One region of the Streptosporangium sp. NPDC050284 genome, then DNA from elsewhere that is predicted to be linked to it. Evidence: riboswitches for the same ligand, from Rfam matches in the RefSeq annotation. Region 1 holds a riboswitch; each other region holds the start of a gene.

What was found. Region 1 has a riboswitch for cyclic di-AMP ahead of ACIBH4_RS03910 (CHAP domain-containing protein). Riboswitches for the same ligand answer to the same signal wherever they lie in the genome.
Region 2: linked by a shared signal. The riboswitch ahead of ACIBH4_RS31480 (NlpC/P60 family protein) and the one ahead of ACIBH4_RS03910 (CHAP domain-containing protein) in region 1 are both predicted to bind cyclic di-AMP.
Region 3: linked by a shared signal. The riboswitch ahead of ACIBH4_RS20505 (C40 family peptidase) and the one ahead of ACIBH4_RS03910 (CHAP domain-containing protein) in region 1 are both predicted to bind cyclic di-AMP.
Region 4: linked by a shared signal. The riboswitch ahead of ACIBH4_RS14510 (hypothetical protein) and the one ahead of ACIBH4_RS03910 (CHAP domain-containing protein) in region 1 are both predicted to bind cyclic di-AMP.

What each region holds. Positions count from the first base shown of each region.
Region 1 covers NZ_JBITIZ010000001.1:905,730-910,921, reverse strand. Annotated here, with positions in the region: gene ACIBH4_RS03915 (hypothetical protein) at 1-734, opposite strand, end outside; cyclic di-AMP (ydaO/yuaA leader) riboswitch at 1,433-1,571, shown strand; gene ACIBH4_RS03910 (CHAP domain-containing protein) at 1,590-2,285, shown strand; gene ACIBH4_RS03905 (extracellular solute-binding protein) at 2,717-4,066, shown strand; gene ACIBH4_RS03900 (sugar ABC transporter permease) at 4,150-5,127, shown strand.
Region 2 covers NZ_JBITIZ010000016.1:108,248-113,439, reverse strand. Annotated here, with positions in the region: gene ACIBH4_RS31490 (RDD family protein) at 477-1,553, opposite strand; gene ACIBH4_RS31485 (amino-acid N-acetyltransferase) at 1,782-2,348, opposite strand; cyclic di-AMP (ydaO/yuaA leader) riboswitch at 2,794-2,941, shown strand; gene ACIBH4_RS31480 (NlpC/P60 family protein) at 2,947-3,996, shown strand; gene ACIBH4_RS31475 (LuxR C-terminal-related transcriptional regulator) at 4,069-4,269, opposite strand.
Region 3 covers NZ_JBITIZ010000008.1:214,715-219,906, reverse strand. Annotated here, with positions in the region: gene ACIBH4_RS20525 (O-methyltransferase) at 1-222, shown strand, start outside; gene ACIBH4_RS20520 (Uma2 family endonuclease) at 325-915, shown strand; gene ACIBH4_RS20515 (branched-chain amino acid aminotransferase) at 1,179-2,273, opposite strand; gene ACIBH4_RS20510 (3-isopropylmalate dehydrogenase) at 2,448-3,494, opposite strand; cyclic di-AMP (ydaO/yuaA leader) riboswitch at 3,635-3,868, shown strand; gene ACIBH4_RS20505 (C40 family peptidase) at 3,856-4,464, shown strand; gene serA (phosphoglycerate dehydrogenase) at 5,060-5,192, opposite strand, start outside.
Region 4 covers NZ_JBITIZ010000005.1:268,740-273,931, forward strand. Annotated here, with positions in the region: gene ACIBH4_RS14505 (DUF4253 domain-containing protein) at 1-720, shown strand, start outside; cyclic di-AMP (ydaO/yuaA leader) riboswitch at 1,031-1,180, shown strand; gene ACIBH4_RS14510 (hypothetical protein) at 1,426-2,241, shown strand; gene ACIBH4_RS14515 (hypothetical protein) at 2,401-2,772, opposite strand; gene ACIBH4_RS14520 (roadblock/LC7 domain-containing protein) at 2,785-3,165, opposite strand; gene ACIBH4_RS14525 (hypothetical protein) at 3,224-4,117, opposite strand; gene ACIBH4_RS14530 (roadblock/LC7 domain-containing protein) at 4,122-4,502, opposite strand; gene ACIBH4_RS14535 (DUF4032 domain-containing protein) at 4,655-5,192, opposite strand, start outside.

The sequences.
Region 1 (5,192 bases):
ACCGGCTCGGCCGATCCGAGCCCGGCCAGCCAGCCGAAGTAGCGTTCGCGGTGGATCAGGCCGTTGCGGACCAGCGAGGTGCCGAGGACGACGGTGCGCTCGGCGGGACGGGGCCTTCGCAGCGGCTGGGATCGCAGCCAGGCGAAGTCGTGGGTGACCAGCTCGACTCCCCTGGCACGTACGGCCTTCGCCAGGTCGGAGGGCACCGGCAGCGCGGTGAAGATCGACAACCGCCCCGCACGGGCGGCGGCGCGCAGCCTGAGCCCGGCCGCCGTGGCGAGGACGGTCCTGAGCCCTCCCGCCTTCCCCCTCGCCCTCAGCAGGGGCGTTCCCGCTCTGCCGGTGAGCAGTTCCAGGAGCCTGATGGTGGCGAGCCCGTCGTCGACGATCACGATCCGGCCGGGGGACGCGGTGAGCCAGCGGAACTGGACCTTGCCGGAGAAGGCGTCACCCACCGCCCAGGTCTCACCCCGGCGAGGCCGGGGCATGTCCGGGCGTGCCGGGGTGAGCTCAAGCCCTCTCGGCAGGGTGAGGCGGCCGAGTTCGCGGCCTGTCACGGCCAGCGGGCGGAGTTTCGCCCGGGGGACGAGATGGCTGCGGACGCCGAGCAGCCCGGCGTGGTGGGCCTCCACCGCGCAGAGCATCTGCAGCGGGGATTCCACCCAGGCGATGGCCGAATCCTGCTCCCGCGCGTGGTCTCGACCGTCCTCCACGCCGGGCGATGACCCGTTCACGACTGGCACAACCTAACCCGGTGGCCTTAAGGAGCAGGGAACTGCGGATGAACAGCCGACCACGCGCGACTGCAGATGATCTTTCCGGCCTCCGCCTTTCCGTGGCCGCCGTCCGAGGTCGGATACGACCGGATGTCCGTCGACCAGGTCGTCGGGCGGGGAGGCGTCGGCCCCGAACTCGAACCGCAGCCCTCTGGAGGTTGGGAGGACCTCCGGGCATGGTCGCGAGCCGACGGATCCCGCGTGCGCTCTCCGGCCCTTTCATGGGAGAACCCCTACCGTCCGCATACTTTTTACTATCGAATATTTGTTCGAAAATATGGCGAGCACAAGATCTTCGATGGAGGCCTTCCTCCTCGCGCGATAGCACGCCCGGGCCGACGCTTCGCGGGCGGGCCCGGTAAGCCCGAATCGCCGTGAACACGGGGGATCCCGGACACCCTCCCCATCCCCGCGGGAAGACGCGCCCGACGTCGGAGGGACATGATCGACTTCCTTTCCCCCGCCCGGCGGCCCCCTGCCGTACCCCCTCATTTGGGACGTATTACCAAGTCAGAGCAATGTGTCCTACTTGTAATCGTCTGCCCTGTTGTCGTACGTTCGTCCTGTTCATGGCAATTGTCTAGGTCTATACAGGTCTGTGCATTGCCGTCACATTGCCCGACCGTGCTCCACCCGGCGGAACCCTCCGCCATCGGTGAGCACGGCCGCCGAATCCGCGAAGTCTGCGGAACCGGGGAACCACGTTCCTGGGGTGAATCAACGCACTCATGCGTCGTAGGGCACTTCCCAGCCCGAACCCGTCAGCTAACCCGGTAGGCGGTATGGAAGCGAAGCAAGGAGCCGAACCCCCACATGACCAAGCATCGCCTCACCTCCACCCCCCGCGCCGCCTGCGCCATCCTGGGCGCCTGCGCCGTTCTGGCGACCGGCACCACCGGCGCGGCCCTGGCCGACAGTCACAGTGTCGTGAACGCACCGCCCGCCGACACCCGCGCGCAGGGCACCAGTGCCGCGAAGACCCCCCTGCAGGTCGTGGCCGAAGGCCTCCCCAAGGTCTCGGCCGCCCAGGTCCTTGACATCGCCTCCAAGCAGATCGGCGTCCGCGAGAACTCCCGGGGCGGCGGAACCAAGTTCCACTCCTGGTACATGTCGAGCCCCCGCGCCATGGAGACCATGGCCCGCGACGGCGGCAAGAGCGTGTACGAGTACGCCAACGCCCCCTGGTGCGCGATGTTCGTCTCCTGGGTCGGCGAGACGGCCGGCATCCGCCCCACGATGGGCTGGGACGCCTACACCGTCACCCACGCCAAGTGGTTCAAGAACAACGGACACTGGGGCACCACCCCCACCCCCGGCGCCGTCGTCTACTTCGACTGGGCCGGCGGCAAGAGCATCGAGGGCATCGACCACGTCGGTTTCGTGAAGAAGGACAACGGGAACGGCACGATCACCACGATCGAGGGTAACACCGGCAACGGTGTCGTCGAGGAGCGTGTCAGGCCCGTCTCCCAGATCGTCGGTTACGGCTACCCGGTCTACTCGGACTGACTCCCAGCCGACCCCTGGCCGCCGCCCGGCCCCCTCGCCGGTGAACGCGTGCGGCCCTCACGCTTCCAGGGGCACCGCTCGAACGAGCGGTGCCCCTGACGGCGTTCCATCTTGCCCCCTCCGCTCTTCCCGCGAGCCCCGCGCGACCACGAAATGCCCCAACTGGTATGCCCGTGAGGTGGGAGCGCTCCCAATCACCCTTGTGGGAGGTATGTACATTTTTCATACCAAAAGTCCCACCTAAAGCGACCGGATGTAACGGTTGAGTTTCGGCATATTGACGTCCTGGTTGCCTATCGTCCACTCTTCGTGGGAGCGCTCCCAAAAGCACATTGAGGAACGATCTCGTCGCGACGACCGCGTTTGTCGGGGACCGGTCCGCGATGTCGCCTCCCAATGAAATTCGGGCGACCACCTGAGAGGGGTCCGGAATGTTGAACAACAAGCGACACGGCAAGCTCGCCGCCGTCGCGGTCATGGCGGCCACCGCCCTGGCCATCACGTCATGCAGCTCCAGCGAGCCGGCGGCACCCGCCGCGGAGGGCGGTTCCTCCGCCCCGGCCGAGCCGGTAACCATCACCGTGCACACCTTCGGCGGCGGTGAGAACTTCGGCTACGACAAGGCCGTGGAGACGTGGAACGCGGCGAACCCGAACATCCAGGTCAAGTACCAGAACCTGACCGACCGTTTCGAGGACGTCTATCTTCCGCAGCTGCTCCAGCGCCTGCAGGCCAACAGTGGCGCGGCCGACATCATCGCCCTGGACGAGGGCGCGATGGGTCTCATGAAGGCCCGCCCGCAGTTCTTCACCGACCTTGCCGAGTACGGGCTGGACAGCCGTAAGGCCGACTTCCCCGCAGCGAAGTGGGACAACGGCATCAACGCCGACAACAAGCTCTTCGCGCTGGGCACCGACATCGGTGGCATGACCATGTGCTACCGCAAGGACCTGTTCGAGAAGGCGGGCCTGCCCACCGACCGCGAGGAGGTCGGCAAGCTCTGGCCGGACTGGAACGCCTTCAAGGCGATCGGCGAGAAGTTCAAGGCCGCCAACCCCGGCAAGACCGACCCCAAGTTCCTCGACGGCCCGAACACGCTCTACAACGTGATCCTGTCGCAGGAGGCGCCGAAGAACGGCAACGTCGCCTACTTCGACAAGAGCAACCAGCTCATCATCGAGAGCAACCCGGCCATCAAGACCTCCTTCGACACGGTGAAGGACTTCAGCGAGGCGGGCCTGACCGCCAAGCTGGCCTCGTTCACCCCGCCGTGGAACGCCGCGATCAAGAAGGGCGCCTTCGCGACCATGGGCTGCCCGGCCTGGATGCTCGGCGTGGTCTCCGGTGCGGCCGGCGACGACAACAAGGGCAAGTGGGACGTCGCGTCCGTGCCCGGCGGCGCGGGCAACTGGGGTGGCTCCTACCTCGCGATTCCCAAGCAGAGCAAGCACCCCAAGGAGGCCGCCGAGGTCCTGAACTACCTCACCGGCAAGGAGGGCCACGTCATGGCCTTCCAGGAGGCCGCGGCCTTCCCGAGCTCCATCCCCGCCCAGCAGGACCCGGCGGTCGCCGACCTGAAGAACCCGTTCTTCAACGACGCGCCGACCGGTCAGATCTTCGGTGCCTCGGTCAAGGACCTGCTGCCCGTGTTCCTCGGCGAGAAGCACGCCCAGGTCAAGACCGCGGTGGAGAAGGTGCTTGAGGGCATGGACCAGGGCTCGGTCCCCTACGACCAGGCCTGGACCAAGTTCCTTGAGGCCGGCGTCAAGGCAGCGGGCTGATCCCCGTACCGACCCGCATCGGCCCGGCTGCGGCGATCCCGCAGCCGGGCCGGTCGCCTGCCCCCGCTGAAAGGCTCTGACCGATGACACTGCACGTCGACTCCCCGGCCGCGCCGCCACGGCCCAGCCCTCGCCGGTCCGGCGGGCGCCGCGGACCGAAGCAGGGCGGTGGGTGGTCCCGCTTCGACCTCCGGGCGACCCCCTACTTCCTCGTATCCCCGTACTTCCTGCTTTTCGCGATCTTCGGCGTCTTCCCCCTCGGCTACACCCTCTGGGTCTCCCTGCACGACTGGGAGCTCGCCGGAGACAAGACCCTCGTCGGCCTCGACAACTACATCGAGCTGATCACCGACGAGGCCTTCTGGAACGCGGTGATCAACACCCTCGGCATGTTCGTCATGTCGACGATCCCGCAGCTCGTCCTGGCCCTCCTGCTGGCCAACGCGCTCAACAAGCGCATCCGGGGACGGCTCTTCTTCCGCCTCGGCGTACTGCTGCCGCTGATCACCTCCGTCGTCGCCGTCGCCGTCGTCTTCACCCAGCTCTACGGGCGCGACTACGGCATGATCAACTGGTTCCTGAGCTTCTTCGGGGTCGACGCGATCAACTGGCAGAACGAGAAGTGGTCCGCGTGGATCGCGATCTCCACGATGATCGACTGGCGCTGGACCGGCTACAACTCGATCATCCTGCTCGCCGCCATGCAGACCATCCCCAAGGACCTCTACGAGGCCGCCGCCATCGACGGTGCCACGCCCAGGCGGCAGTTCTGGCAGATCACCATCCCGATGCTCCGCCCGACGATCATCTTCGTCGTCTTCATCTCCACCATCGGCGGCCTGACGCTGTTCACCGAGCCGGTCATGTTCGACGGCAACCCGACGATGAGCGGCGGCGCCACCGGCCAGTACCAGACCGTGGCGATGTTCATCGTCAAGGAGGCGTTCCGCGACTTCGACTTCGGCTACGCCGCCGCGGCCTCGTGGCTGCTGTTCGCACTGATCCTCATCGGGACACTCATCAACTACTCCTTCACCCGCCGTATCGGGGGTTCCAAGTGACGGCCACCCAGCTCCGGCGGCCCCCCGCGCAGCACTCCCGACGCCCCTCGGGCCAGTCGGCCGCG
Region 2 (5,192 bases), on a different contig from region 1:
TACATAGTCGTAGACCGTATAACCACCAAACGCGATGCACTCCTCAGACAACCTCGCCAACACCGGGCGCCCCGATCCGGATCCGTAAGAAGGACTTCACCGGCTGCCCCGAACACACGGCGGAAGGCGAAGAAGAGAATCCGGCGCGGGGTCACCGAGGATGCCGGAGGCGCGCGGCACCGGCCATTCGGCGAGTAGTGCGCGAACCCCCGACGGGGACGGATCCGGCATTGACCCCTCATAGGACACCTGGGGCGGACGTGAGCCCGTTGTGGGCAACGTACGCGAATATTCCGGCGAGCGGGTCGAGAGTCGGTCATAACTTCCCCCGCGTTGCTCAGGGCGCGGCAAATGGTTTTGAGGCTTCCGCACCCCTCGGCCCCGAGCCTCTTACGGGCCCCTAAGGACCCCCGTTTTCTCACCCGCGCACGAAAACGGGGCCGGCGGTTGAACCGCCGGCCCCGTTATTCAGGGGACTACTTGATCTTGACGACGACCGTCCCCGCCACCTTGTCGTGCAGGGCCTGCTGCAGTGGCTTGTCCCACAGCAGCCACAGGACGTTCACGAGACTGAAGATGTTGAAGACGAAGCCCACGAAGGGGATCCAGCTCAGGAACTGCGGGCCGAAGAACACCCCGGCGCGCTTGACCGCCATGTCGGAGCCGAGCCCACCGGGCGGCAGGGCGCCGCCGACCGGCACGACCTTGATGCCCATGACCATCTTGCCGACCGTCTGGCCGCCCCTGCTGAGCATGAGGAACTCGTAGGCCATGTAGATCGACGCGCTGATCAGTGCGACGAGGAGCGTGGCGAGGAAGGTCCCGCTCCCCTCCGTGACCGTCGTGCCGTTGAAGGTGGGGGCGGTCACGAGCATCGCGGTCAACACCGTGGTGACGATGACCCCCGGGATCGCCAGGATGATCACGTCAATGAGCCTCGCCAGGAGACGCTGCCACCACTCCGCGAGCGGGGCGGGCGCCCCGGGAGGACCGCCGTACGGCTGACCGTAGCCCTGCTGCCCGTACGCGGGCTGCTGGCCGTAGCCCTGCTGGCCGTAGTCGGGCTGCTGCCCGTACGACCCCGTCCCACCCTGCTGGCCGTAACCCTGCTGCCCGTAGTCGGGCTGCTGGCCGTAACCCTGCTGCCCGTAACCGGGCTGCTGGCCGTAACCCTGCTGGCCGTAACCGGGCTGGGACTGCTGCCCGTAGCCGGACTGCTCGTGGGACGCCTGCTGGCCGTAGCCCGGCTGCTGCCCGTACGACCCCGTCCCACCCTGCTGGCCGTAACCCTGCTGCTGCCCGTAGTCGGGCTGCTGACCGTAACCTTGCTGCTGGGACGCCTGCTGGCCATAGCCCGGCTGCTGCCCGTACGACCCTGTCCCACCCTGCTGGCCGTAACCCTGCTGCTGCCCGTAGTCGGGCTGCTGGCCGTACCCCTGCTGCCCGTAACCGGGCTGCTGGCCGTAGCCCTGCTGCCCGTAACCCTGGCCGTAGCCGGGCTGGCTCTGTCCTGGGCCGGTGTTCGGCTGTGAGGCCTCCGACCGATATCCCATGACCGTTACGTCGGGATCGAGTTCGCCAGCGGCTCGACCCGCGTTGTGCTGTCCGTAATCCGGGTGCCCCGACGGTGTGCGATCGCGGTCGGGATCATCCTGTGGATACGGCGGCTGTCCGGTGCTCACCGCGTCACCTCACTTAGACTGCGCATGTGGCAAATGTCAGACGCACATGCTTGCTGCTGCACAAGGTATCGACATAGGTATCGACAGTCACCTTTCCGATCAGTCAGCTCTAAAGTCATCACAGTCGGGCTCACGTGTCAGGTGGAGCAGCATCCGGGTGTTTCCCAAGGTGTTGGGCTTGACGTGCTCCAGATCGAGAAACTCCGCCACACCCTCGTCGTAGGAGGCGAGAAGCTCCGCGTAGACCGCGGGGGCGACGGGCGTGCCCTGGATCTCGCGGAAACCGTGCCTGGCGAAGAAGTCGACCTCGAAGGTGAGACAGAAGACCCGGCGCAGGCCCAGCTCCGCGGCCGTGCGGATGAGGGCGGAGACGATCCGGTGGCCGATTCCCATCCCGCGACGGGTCGGATCGACGGCCACGGTGCGGATCTCGGCCAGATCCTCCCAGAGGACGTGGAGAGCCCCGCAGCCGATGACCGCCCCCTCCTTGTCGGTGGCGACCCAGAACTCCTGAACGTCCTCGTACAGGGTGACGGTGGCCTTCTCCAGCAGGCGTGGGCCGACGCCGCCATAGGTGTCGACGAGCCGCCTGATCGCGCGGACGTCCGGAGTCCGGGCACGACGGACCGAGACCTCGGCGACCTCTACGACCTCGGCGACCTTGATCGCCTCGGGCAGGGGCGGGTCAGGCTCCGCCCCCTCGGGTCCCGCGCGTCGCTCCCCGCCGCTCGGGGTGCGCACGACCGGCACGGGAGAATGCTCAGCAAGCTGCTCCATGACCGTTCAGCGTACGTCCTCACCGGTCTTCAATTACGGCTCCTCCTTAACTCGCGGCACACCCCCCTCACATGACCGCCGGTAATCGCTTTACCACACTGGGCGCGCGGCATCTCACGTGTGCCACAGCTCACCTTTGGTACGGTCCCGGACCTGGGAAGACCTTCGCCACGCCCCCACCAGGGAGGTAAAGGCAGCGTAATGGCCATGTTGATCATATTGGCGTGTGATCTTTCCGTGACACTTCGGTTGCGAAACCTCCACTGAATTCGCAGTTCTGGTTGAGCAGGAACCACGGGTGCACTAATCTCCGTGCTCGATGTCAGAGACGTAAAAGCCTGACCCGCCGAATCCCCCACCACGGGGAACCGGGGACCCACCACGTCCTTCGGGGTGAATCCGAGTGCCACCGGCGCACTCGGTAGGGCTGCCTCCGGCCCGAACCCGTCAGCTAACCCGGTAGGCGGCCGAGGAGAGGAGCCCGTTGGTGAAGCGCGAGCGCGACCGCGGAGGAAAGAACGCGGGCGACGACGCCCGCCGTCGAGAACGCGCGCCGCGCGGGCTGCGCCGCCGTATGGCGGTCATCGGCCTGGCATTCGCCACCCTCACTCTCGGCACGCCGCTGGTCGCGGCCACCGCCGACCCCGAACCCAGCCTCCAGCAGCTGGCCAAGCAGGCCGAGAAACTGCACGAGGAGATCGGCGTCCTCGCCGAGCGATACAACGGCGAGCGGGTCAAGCTCAGGCAGGCCCAGCGGGCCGCGGAGAGCGCCGAGAAGATCCTCGCGTCGAGCGAGTCGGAGCTGGCCTCCCGCCGCACCAAGGCCACCCTCCTGGCGCAGAGCACCTACATGTCGGGCGGCCTGAACTCCGGGCTCGCCTTCACGCAGGCGACGGACCCCGACACCTTCCTCGATCAGGCCACCACCAACTACGCACTCCAGCAGCAGCAGAGCGAGGAGGTCGCCCAGGTCGCCCGGGCGATCGAGGCCGCCGAGCGGGCGAAGGCCGGCGCCAAGGCGAGGACGGCGGAGGTCAAGGAGCTCCTGGCGGAGATCGACGGCAACCGGACCAAGATCGAGCGTCTGGTCGCGCGGGTCGAGAGCGACCTGTTCAGCGAGGTGCGTGCCAGGGCCGTCGGCAACAGGGGCGCCCGGGTGAAGACCAACGTGCCCATCGTGGGCAGCGGCAAGGCCGCGGAGGCGACCCGCTGGGCGCTCACCCAACAGCTCAAGCCGTACGTCTGGGGCGCCGAGGGTCCCAACTCCTTCGACTGCTCCGGGCTGGTCATGTGGGCCTACCAGAAGGTCGGCATCAGCCTGCCGCACTACACCGGTGACCAGTGGACCGCCGGCACCCACGTTTCCAGGAAAGAGTTGCGCCCGGGAGACCTGGTCTTCTTCTACAGCGACCTGCACCATGTCGGGATCTACATCGGCGCGGGTCTGATGGTCCACGCGCCCCGGACGGGTGACGTCGTCCACATCACCACGATCGACAACCGGCCCTTCGTCGGAGGCGTCCGCATCGCCGCCTGAGCGTGCCCCGCCCCGCCCTCCTGCCCGCACGCGTGCCCGGCCCGACCTGCCGGGCACGCGTGCGGTGCCGTGTCAGATCAGGCGACGGCGGGCGGCCCAGGCGACGGCCTCGATCGCCGTGGCGACACCGATGCGGTCGCAGATGCCTCTCAGCCTGCGCCTGACGGTCCGCCCGCTGATGTCGAGGCGACGCCCCACTCGATCAACCGTGACACCCTTGGCGAGCTCAGCCAGCAGCACGAGGTCGTCATCGCTGAGACCGATATCGCTCATGCCCAGAGGGCCGTCGCCATGGCGTGAATCCACTTCTGGATATGCCACCAAGAGTCACTCCCCCCACTCTGGAAACCGGGTGCGAGACGCCGGAAATGAATACCGTCCGCCAGGAACGGTAAACGCCTCGTTCAAAGGTCGTCAAGTTCTGCTCTTCATAGCGCGCGTCCAGTATTGACATAGTAGGCGCTACATGAAGTACTCATGATATGTCAGTGCCTTTGCGGCTATGTCATGACCCGTCCTGGGCGCGAGCCGGTAGGCACCCCTGGCTGCGGCGATCGAAGTCCCGGCAGAACAAGATTTTGCGGGGTCCCCGCCTCGCCGGGCACGTCGGAGCCGGTCCTCCGGAGATCCGGACCGCCCACATTTTTCGGTAAAAACCGATCTCTTCCCGATACTCTTCGGCCAGCACGACCATCCGCTACCTTGACGACACACCACGAAAAATACGGAAATATGAGGGTCAAGGAAGCAGCTTCACGACATTCGCGAAGTATCACGCGATGACGGTGGGACGCGAAAGCGATATTGGACGTGCTGGAAATGGATTTCCGCCCCACACGGAAAGGCGGCCGACATTACGTGGGCCCATGGGAGCGACGGCCGTTCCCGGCCCCCCGATCTCGTCCCGGCCGCCGATCTCGTCCCGTCCGTCCCGGCGTCGGCCCCGTGGCACTCACGGCGACACCGCATGAAAACGGCGTGGGGGGGGGGGGGGGGGGGGGGGGGGGGCCCCCCCCCCCGCGCGCGGGGGGGGGGCGGGCGCGGGGGGGGGGGGGCGCCGCCCCCCCCCCCCCCCCCCGGCCGCGGCGGCCCCCCCCCCCCCCCCCCCCCCCCCCCCCCCCCCCCCGCGCGGGGGCGGGGGGGGGGCCCCCCCCCCCCCCCGCCACCGTAAGATCCCTGCGTGTCGCCCTTCGCCG
Region 3 (5,192 bases), on a different contig from region 1:
AACTATCCCGTCTACTACGAGATCCTCATGTCGCGTCTGGCCCCCGGCGGGGTGATCCTCGTCGACAACACCCTGTGGAGCGGGCACGTCGCCGATCCCACCAGGGACGACGAGACCGTGCGACACATCCGCGAGTTCAACGACATGGTGAGCGCCGACGAGCGAGTCACCTCGATCATGCTTCCCATCGCCGACGGCCTCACCATGATTCGAAAGCACTGACGAAAACTTTCCCTAATCGTGGGCAGAAGAAAACCCTTCCGATTACTGTAAGCGATGTGACAAACACGTTGCGCCCACCCGCGCGGAGGGAAGGATGAGCTCATGGCCAAGACCCTGGAACGCCGCGAGGCGAAGCTCGTGTCCACCAACCATCAGGAGCTCGAAGCGCACTACCAGAGGACCTGCGACCAGTGGCCCGACCGTAAGGTCGAAATCATCAACGGCCGGATCGTGGTGAGGGAGTTGCCCACACTCAACCACGCCAAGAGCATCCTGCAGTTGTTGATCCAGCTCATTCCGTTCGCCACCGAACAGGGCTGGCACCCCGTATACGACGTCAAGCTCTTCCTGGGCGTCCAGAAAGATCGTTATCGGCCCGATCTCCTTGTCGTGCCGAAGTTTCCCCGCATGTGGGACGAGGAGAACGTCTATGCGGAGGAGACGCTGCTCGTCGTGGAGGTGGTCTCCCCCAGCAGTCGGAGCGACGACCACGTCACCAAACCAGAAAACTGCGCGATCGCGGGGGTTCCGCTCTATCTGGTGATCGACGCCACCCAGAATCTCGCCCGGCTCCTCAGCCATCCCGGGGAGAGGGGCTACCAGCAGCAACACCAGGTGACCCTTGGAGAGCCCCTCGAGCTCCCCGCTCCCTGGAACCTCACGATCGACACCGGCAAGCTGACCGAAGGGTAGGCCCGCTCGGTGGGAGACCCGGCCGGGTGGGAGGCCGGGGCTCCTGCCGAGCGAGGTCCCCGGACGCCTCGACCGGGCCCCTCCTGCACGGGATCGGCCCTGTACTCCGTACGCGACCTCGATCAACCTGAAGCGATCACTCGTCGCACCGGATCGGACACGACCGCTGACCGGCGACGACGCGACGCGTGCGGAAAACGGGGGCAACGGATCGTGTGGACCCAGCCGCACGCTCCGTCGCCCTCGACGTCGATGGAAGGTGGTCAGCAGATCTTGTGGACCCAGCTGTGCGGGTCGGGACGGGTCCCGTACTGGATCCCCACGAGCTCCTCGCGGATCTTCGAGGTGACCGGCCCCTGGGTGCCGTCGCCGATCGTCCAGGCGCGGTCGGCGCCCTTGACCGAGCCGACCGGGGTGACGACCGCGGCGGTGCCGCAGGCGAAGACCTCGGTGAGCTCGCCCGTCTCGCAGCCCTGCTGCCACTCCTCGACCGACAGTCGCCCCTCCTCGGCCTGGAGGCCGAGGCCGGAGGCGAGGCAGAGGATCGAGTCACGGGTGATGCCGGGCAGGAGCGTGCCGGTGAGTGCCGGGGTGAGCAGGCGGTCTCCGTAGACGAAGAACAGGTTCATCCCGCCCATCTCCTCGACGTAGCGGTGCTCGCCCGCGTCCAGCCAGACCACCTGGTCACAGCCCTGCTCGACGGCCTGGCGCTGGGCGACGAAGGCCGCCGCGTAGTTGCCGCCGCACTTGGCGAAACCGGTGCCGCCGGGGGCCGCGCGGGTGTACTCGGTGGAGAGCCAGACCGTCACGGCCTGCCCGCCCCCGAAGTAGGCCGCCGCCGGAGAGGCGATGACCATGTACTTGTAGCTCCTGGACGGGTAGTTGACACCGAGCGCCGGCTGCGTGGCGATCATGAAGGGGCGCAGATAGAGGCTGTGCCCCGGCGTGGTCGGGACCCACTCGCGGTCGGTCTGGACGAGCAGCTCCAGCGACTCGACGAACGTCTCCTCGGGCAGCTCGGGCATGGCCATCCGCAGCGCGGAGCTGTTGAAGCGGGCGGCGTTCGCCTCCGGCCGGAAGGTCACGATCGCGCCGTTCTCCTGGCGGTAGGCCTTGAGTCCTTCGAAAAGCTCCTGCGCGTAGTGGAAGACCGACGTCGCGGGGTCGAGACTGAGCGGGCCGTACGGCATGAGCCTGGCGTCGTGCCAGCCCTCCCCCTCGGTGTAGTCGATCGAGATCATGTGGTCGGTGAAGACCTGACCGAACCCGGGGCTCGCCATTACCTGCTCGCGCTCTGCCGCGGTGCGAGCGTGGTCGGAGAGCTGCACGTCGAAGCTGAGCTTCTGAGCGGTGGTCATCGCACGGATCCTTCTCTTGAGGTCTGGCTTACCCTTGGGTCCATTCTGCGTCGGACCGGGTAACGGGAAACTACTCCATCTATGCCGAAAACCGGCAGTGCTGGAGAAACAAAAAACGCGCCTGGCGGCTCAGGTGAGCCGCCAGGCGCGTCGGGGTCGAGGGAGGCGGCTTCCTCAGCCGGCTACTCGGGCGGTGATGTCGTCGCCGATCTCGCGGGTGGTCCGGCCGGCCCGTCCGGCAGCCCGGTCGACCAGGTCGTCGGCGACGGCCTGCTCGACCCTGGCGGCCTCGGCGGCCATGCCGAGGTGGTCGAGGAGCATGGCGACCGACAGGATCGTGGCGGTCGGGTCGGCCTTGCCCTGGCCCGCGATGTCGGGGGCGCTGCCGTGAACCGGCTCGAACATGCTCGGCGCGGTGCGGTCGGGGTTGACGTTGCCGCTCGCCGCCAGGCCGATGCCACCGGCGATCGCCGCGCCGATGTCAGTGAGGATGTCGCCGAAGAGGTTGTCGGTGACGATCACGTCGAAGCGCTCCGGCTGGCTGACGAAGAACATCGAGGCCGCGTCGACGTGGCAGTAGTCGGTCTGGACCTCGGGATATTCCAGGCCGACGCGGTCGAAGGTGCGGGCCCAGAGGTCGCCGGCATAGGTGAGCACATTGGTCTTGTGGACCAGCGTCAGCTTCCTGCGGGGGCGGCCGAGCGCCTTGTCGAAGGCGTAACGCACGACGCGCTCGACGCCGTAGGCGGTGTTCAGCGACTCCTGGGTGGCGATCTCGTGCGGCGTGCCCCTACGCATCACGCCACCCGCTCCGGCGTACGGGCCCTCGGTGCCCTCGCGGACGACGATCATGTCGATGTCCTCGGGGCCGGACCTGCCCAGCGGCGTCTCGACGCCGGGGAAGAGCTTGACCGGGCGCAGGTTCACGTAGTGGTCGAGCTGGAAGCGGAGCTTGAGCAGCAGGTCGCGCTCCAGGATGCCCGGGGGCACGCTGGGGTCGCCGACCGCGCCGAGCAGGATCGCGTCGTATCCGCGCAGTTCGTCGAGGACCGGGTCCGGCAGGGTCTCGCCGGTTTCGTGGTAGCGCTTGGCACCGAGGTCGTAGGTGGTGGTCTCCACCTTCGTGCCGACCGCTTCGAGGACCTTCAGCCCTTCGGCGACGACCTCGACTCCGATTCCGTCCCCGGGGATGACCGCCAGGCGAATGTTACGCGAATCCATGCAGGCACCCTACCGGTCCGTCTCGGTGATCGAACACCGGTCTCACTCTGCGGACGTGTCCACACGGCGAGCTCTCTGATCGTTTTATCCTTTTTTGCTATGCATTGACCGTTTCGGGAGGTTTCGTTATTGTCCTCCCATTCACATCACTGCCTAATCCGTACGGGCCACCCCCTGACCGAGCCCACACGGAGCCGGGGAACCACTTTTTTACGGGATCTACCGCATCCCGAGAACGCCGCTCCTCCCCCGGAGCGCGTTCCCGGTCGTCATCAGGTGGATCCCTTGGGGCGAATCAGCGCGTTCTCGCGCCGTAGGGCGACCTCCACGCCCGAGCCCGACAGCTCACCCGGCCGGCCTTATGGAAGGAATCATCCTGTCCGGCACAGTTCTCCCCCGCGTCCTGTCCATCTCCGCCTCCCTGATCCTCACCGGCGCCGCGGTGTGCGCGACCTCGACCGCCGCCCTGGCCGCCTCCCCGCCCCCCGCCCCCGGGCCCGCGGCGCTCAAAACCCCCACGCTGAAGGAAACGCTGAAGGCCATGGCTGTCAGGCCCGCCTGGCAGAAGGCCGTGAAGTGGGCCATGTCCAAGCGCGGAACGCCCTACGTCTGGGGCGGCACCGGCAACGGCGGCTTCGACTGCTCCGGCCTGATGCTCCGCGCCTACGGCGCCGCCGGGATCAAGCTCCCCCGCGTCACCAACGACCAGTACGCCGCCTTCTCCAAGAAGATCGCCTGGAAGAATCTCAGGCCCGGTGACCTGGTCTTCTTCAGCGGCCTCGGCCATGTCGGCATGATCACAAAGCCCGGCTACATGGTTCACGCCCCGCGGAGCGGCGACGTCGTCAAGGAGGAGAAGCTCAGCTCCTGGCGCCGCGCCGCCTTCTCCGGCGCGGTCCGCCCCGACCCGCAGGGGGTCCAGCTGGCCAAGCGGGTCGAGCTCGCGACCGAAATCGTGCCCGGCGGATGAGACACGCCGGAGGATCGCCGCCGGGAGGCCGTGGAGACCCCGGTGACGGCGAGAACGGGCTCAGCGGGTGGGGGCACCACCGTTGTCCCTGCGGTCCAGAGCGGTCTGGAGCGCGTCGATGGCCTCGTCCTCTGTCTCCTCGGGACGGTTCCAGGGATACATGTCGTACATGGCGAATCTCGTCTCGGTCGCACGCGAGCAAGGAAGGTGGTCAAGTCTCCGGTCGGGACTCCGACCAGGCCTGATGTCGAGGGCCCGGATCACGGACCGGTGACGGGGGCTTGGAGCCGGCAAGCGCCACGACACCGCGGCGAGTCGCCGGCCTGCCCCTGTCAGGCCTCGCCGCGGCAGGTAAGAATTACGAGAACCTGGCGCATTTGATTCCAGGTTACCTGCTCACGGAAACACCGTCTCGTCCGGCGTACACACTTCTCACATACTGAGACGAGATGTGGCCGCCGCCCCGGTCATCGGGGCGGCGGCCACACCGGTGGACCACCGTCGCGTTTCCCGCACGCGCTCCCCGATCGGTCCGGGGTGATCGCATGTCGTCCTGGATCAAACCGCGACGACGCGGCACGCGCGGGAAACGGGGCTAGTCGGCCAGGTCGGCCGAGCGACCGCTGTCGGCGCCGATCTCCGCGCTGATCTGGTCGATCACCTCGGCCGGGATCGCGGTGTCGACGGTGAGGGCGATCAGCGCCTTGCCGCCCTTGGCGTCACGGGCC
Region 4 (5,192 bases), on a different contig from region 1:
TGGCCCGACCCCGGTTACGCTCAGCTCGCGGTCCGTCGCCGTCCGGCGTTCTGGCTGAGTGAGGTGACGGTCTCCGGCGAGTACTGGGCCCGGCTGAGGGCTCAGCACGAGCAGTCGGGCCTGTGGCCGGTTCTGCTGGAGGACTCCGTCCAGCCCTGGTCGGCCGGCCAGATCGCCCCTGACACCGCCGCTCAGATCGACAACTACAACGCCGCCGCGTTCATGGCCGAGGTGTGGTCCGACTGGATCGCGAGGGCGACCCTGGACCAGCTCGAACTTCTCGACCCCTACGGTCCCGAGTGTCCGGGCCCGGCGCCCGGGGGAAGGCTCGCCGCCGATCCCGGTGTGGTCGCCGACTGGTACGCCGGGTTGGTGGCCGAGCGCAGGACCCCGCTCGGGCTCGTCGCGGTGGAGCGCGGGGCCGACGCCCTGGCCGTGATGGGCTGGCAGGGCGCCCTGAACCACAACGAGTGGATGGTCCCGCTCGCGGCCGTCGTACGGAGCTGGGAGGAGAGGTTCGGGGTGCGGGTGGTCGGGATGGGTTTCAACACCCTCGACCTCAGCGTCGCCGCGCCTCCGACGACCTCCGAGCACGCCCTGCACGTCGCGGCGGAACACTGGACGTTCTGTCCCGACAGCATCATCCAGGGGGCGGGGACCCTCATCGACTACGCCGAGCAGATCAAGGGCAGGAACGCCTGGTCGTTCTGGTGGGACTGACCGGACGGGGATGACCCGGGGGCCCATCCCGGATCTCGGGGAGGAGCTTCGTCCGGCGGGACGGGCTGTCGGCCGCCGGTGGAGGCCCCCGCGCGGGTCCGGGGGCGGGGGTTCTCGCGGCGAATGACGGCATGGGGAAGGCGTTCTCGCTGGTAGGGCGGGTGCCGACCTGGCGGGGCGATCGATGGGGCTTCCTTGAAGCTTTTAGGTAGATCTTCTGGGTTTTTCGTGGTGTTTGCTTTGCTTTGTCCGATTTGGTGGGTAGTGTCCACTGTTATCGGTTGGCGACCTGCCCTTCACAAGAGGAGGCGGCCGGCCGACGTCGAATCCCGAGGGCCCGCAGGGCTCCGGAGCCGGGGAACCAATTTTCCGGGGTGAATCCGCCGCGAACGCGCGGCGGTAGGGCAACTCCACCGCCCGAACCCGTCAGCTAACCCGGTAGACGAGATGGAGAGGAGATCCCCTCATGGATCACCGCGTCACCACGTCGGTGGACCCACTGTCCGCACCGACCACCTGAACTTTCACGCCGCCCCCCGCCCCTCGACCCGCCGCGCCTGATCGCGGCATCTTCAGGACCGTGCTCCGCGTAGCGATCGGCTGATCCGACTACGCCACCTTTTCCGATGAGCGCGTCCCCGCCGGTGCACCCCTTCGGTGTTCGCACACGGCCGCCCCGTTCCCTCGTGAAAGAGCCCTTTCTCCATGCACCCCTCCTTTGGTATGCACAAGAACGACCTGAACAAGCCCCGTCCGGGCGAGCGACCCTCGTACAGGAACACCTCCCTCGGGCGCGGCCTCGCCGCGGCCCTCACGGCCGCGAGCCTTCTCCTCTCCGGCGGTGTCGCCCTGGCGCTTCCCGCCTCCGCGGCCCCCGCCTCCACCCGCCTCGCGAACGACCCCGCGGCCGCCGCGCCCGCCGGTACCGAGGCCGTTCTCCTCCAGGGTGCGACCACGGCCTCCTACTTCTGGGACGACTCCTCGGGCCGGGCCGGTGACACCGGACTGCCCGCCAGCGGCAAGCCGATGCAGAAGGGCATGATCGCCAGCCCGAGCTGGCCCCTGTTCACCGAGGGATACGTCCTCTACAAGGGCAAGAAGGCGAAGTTCTTCGTCGGCGACCGCGGCCCGGGTACCCCCTCCAACCGGGGCATCATGATCGACATCGACGCCAAGACCTTCGCCGACCTGACCGGCGGCACGTTCAACTCCCGCACACTCGGCGTGGACGGCAACGGGGGCATGGGCCACATCGACATCCAGTACGTCGTCACCAAGTGGGGCAACGGCACGGGGATCAAGAACCACCCCGTCGCGTTCTCCACCGGCGCGTGGAACCGCAGGGACACCAGCCCGGCCCAGCCGCCGACGACCGTCTTCGCGATGGCGAGGAAGCTGGGCATCGGCCTGCAGACCCAGCTGGTGAGTGCCGAGGCGCGGCCCTGGCTCGGCAAGCCCAAGGTCATGGTCGAGCACGTCTCCGAGCATGTCCCCGACGGCGTGGCCGCGGAGAAGAACTGACCCCGACGGCGCGACAGCCGGGAAGAACCGGCCTCCGCCACCGCCACCGTCCCCGGCGGCGTGGCGGCCCAGAAGAACCGACCCCTCCGTCACCGTCCCCGAGGTGCGGAGGGTTCCGGTGCGGTCCGCGCCTGTCGGGGCGCGAACCGCAGCGGAGGATCAGACTTCGAGCTTCTCCTCGATGCCGCGCAGGCTGTGCCGGGCGAGCGCGAGGTTGGCCCGGCTCCGGTCGAGGGCCAGGTAGAGGAACAGCCCTTTACCGCTCCGGCCCGAGATCGGGCGGATCACGTGATACTGCGTGCCGAGCGTGATGAGGATGTCCTCGATGCCGTCCTTGAGGCCGAGCGACTCCATGGTCCGCATCTTCGCCCTGACGACCTCGGTGTTACCCGCGGCCGCGACCTGGAGGTCGAGGTCCTTGGACCCGCCGAGCGCGCCGAGCGCCATTCCGCTGTTGTAGTCGACGACGACCGCGCCGATGGCGCCGTCGATCGCCATCATCTCCTTGAGCGAGATGTCCATGTTGCCCATTACTGTCTCCGATCACTGGGATATCGATGTGCGTGAGCTGACGGCGGCGAGTCTGTCCGCCGTTTTGCGGCCCTCCAGCCTGAGCAGCCCGAGATTGGTCCCCGGGCGTGCCAGGACTGTGAGAACGATCTTGGGTCCGGCGGCGTAGAACGCCGCGTAGCCGTTGGTTCCGGAGATCAGCGTCTCCTCGAAGGCGCCCTTGCCGGCGATGCCCGTCATCCGGCGGCTCAGGGCGAGCACCGCGGAGGAGAGCGCGCCCGTCTGCTCGATGTCGTTTCTCAGGTCGCTGGCTATCGTCAGGCCGTCGACACTGCACGCGATGCTCCCGTCCACGTCGGGTACGCGTTCTCGCAGCATCGCCATCTCACGGCGTATCTCCTCGCGCAGTTCCACCGGCATCCTCCTTCCGATCAACTTCAGCGTCCGTAGCCTTATCGGCATGTGACCGGGCTCAAGTCATTGCCTCCAATGCGTTCCTGAGCCGGATGAGCAGGTTGACGTCGGCCGGGTCCCCGTTCGCCCTGGGGATCCGCTCCGACGTCTCCACGGAGCCCGTCCCGGCCGCCGGGATCTCCGTGGCGCCCTTCGTCCGCCTGGGCAGCGGGTCCGGCGCGGCGGGGGCCTCGGCCGGACCGGGCTCCGGGACGCGGAGCAGCCCGGAGGAGGCGAGCTGTCGTACGGCGAGCAGTACCGAGTACGCGGGACGGCCCAGCTTGCGCGCCAGTTCGGCCGGGGTCGCGACGGAGTCGGCGCCGACGAGCACCTCCCACTGGAGCGCGCTCAGCACCACCCGGTGGGCGTCGATGCGCTCCACCGGGACGACCGGGAGCGTGTCCAGTTCCGCGGACGGCCAGATCTGTTCCAACTGCGCCTTCCTCCGCTCGCACTCCCGGAGCAGGCCGGTCGCGTCGAAGTACCACTGCGGTCCGAGCCAGTGCCGCTCTCCCCGCCGGAACCTGGGCCGGTGCCCGGTGGCCCGCAGCAGGAAGTACGCGGCGTCGAGCACCGTGCTGAGCACGCAGAACTCCAGCTCACCCCTGGTGAGCAGGCCCTGGACGATCAGCCGCTCGCCGCCCGTCGGCTGGGGCTCCCGCGACTCCCGCGGCTCGGGAAGGGGCGCGGGGTCCGGTCGCCTGCGGGTGGTGGCCTGCCTGACCTGCCGTACGGCGTGGGCGGATATGCCGCGGCAGGCGCCCAGCAGGTCCTCCAGCCGAGGGGCGGACGCGCTCTCGGCGTAGGTCACGCGGCCGTCGGTGAGGTAGATGACCCCCGCCTTGCCGAGCCGCAGGGATCCGGTGGCGTGGTCGCCGGCGAGCCCGCTGAGGATGTTCTCGACGCTGGGCATGGGCTCACGTCGATATCAGGCGGCCGGAAAGGGCCTGGAGGCGGTGGCGGGCCAGTGCCAGGTTCGAGCGTTCCAGATCGAGCCTGACGTAAATGACGAGCGGGCCGTCGAACGGCGTTTCCAGCGGCTTCAGTAAATGGTGTCCGCCGTCCGTGGTCACGATCATGTCGTTGATCCGGACCGTGCCGCCGGGCACGGTGACGGCGAGCCCGTCGAGCGTCGCGCGCAGGGTCTCGCTCAGCCCCGCGGCCGACCTCTCCACGTCGGTGTGACGGCTCGCACCGCCGGCGGCCACCGCGGTCCCGCTGGTCTGATCGATGAGGATCGCGTCCAGGGCCCCGGGGATGGCCATTACCTCGGTGAGACAGTCTTCGATTCCGAGCACGTGCTCTCCCTTGCCGACGACTTCGAACGTCGCCCGGTCAGCGTAGGGAAAACCCTCGGAAACCACTCTCTCCGACTGGGGGTTTCATGGGAGAAGGGGGAGGATTCACCACCCCGAGGGGAAGTTATGCACCCCGGATGGAAATCAACCCTTTAGTCCTCGGCGATGAGTGCCTTTTCGTCCGGCTTGAAAATGAGAATGTTCTTCACATAGGAATTCACCGCGGCGGGCAGGCCGACATCGGTCCCCGCCTCCTCCGACATGTACCAGCGGTGGTCGAGCACCTCATGGAAGAACTGCGCGGGCTCCAGCTTGCCCCGCATCTCCTGAGGGACGGCCTGCACCGTGGGCTGGAAGACCTCGGCAAGCCAGCGGTGGGCCACGATCGCCTCGTCCTCGTGGCGAAGACCGTGTGACACGCGGAAGGAGTCGAGGTCGTTGAGGAGGCGTCTGGCCTGGTTCTCCTCCACGTCCAGGCCGGTGAGCCGCAGCAGCCTGCGCTGGTGGTGCCCGGCGTCCACGACCTTGGGCCTGACGATGAGCCGCCCGGTGCCCGCCTTGCGGCGGACCATCATCTCCGCGACGTCGAACCCCAGGGAGTTCAGCCGGCGGATCCGCTGGTCGATCATGTGCCAGTCGACCTCTTCGATGATCTCGTCGGAGGTGAGCTCGCTCCACAGACGGTGGTAG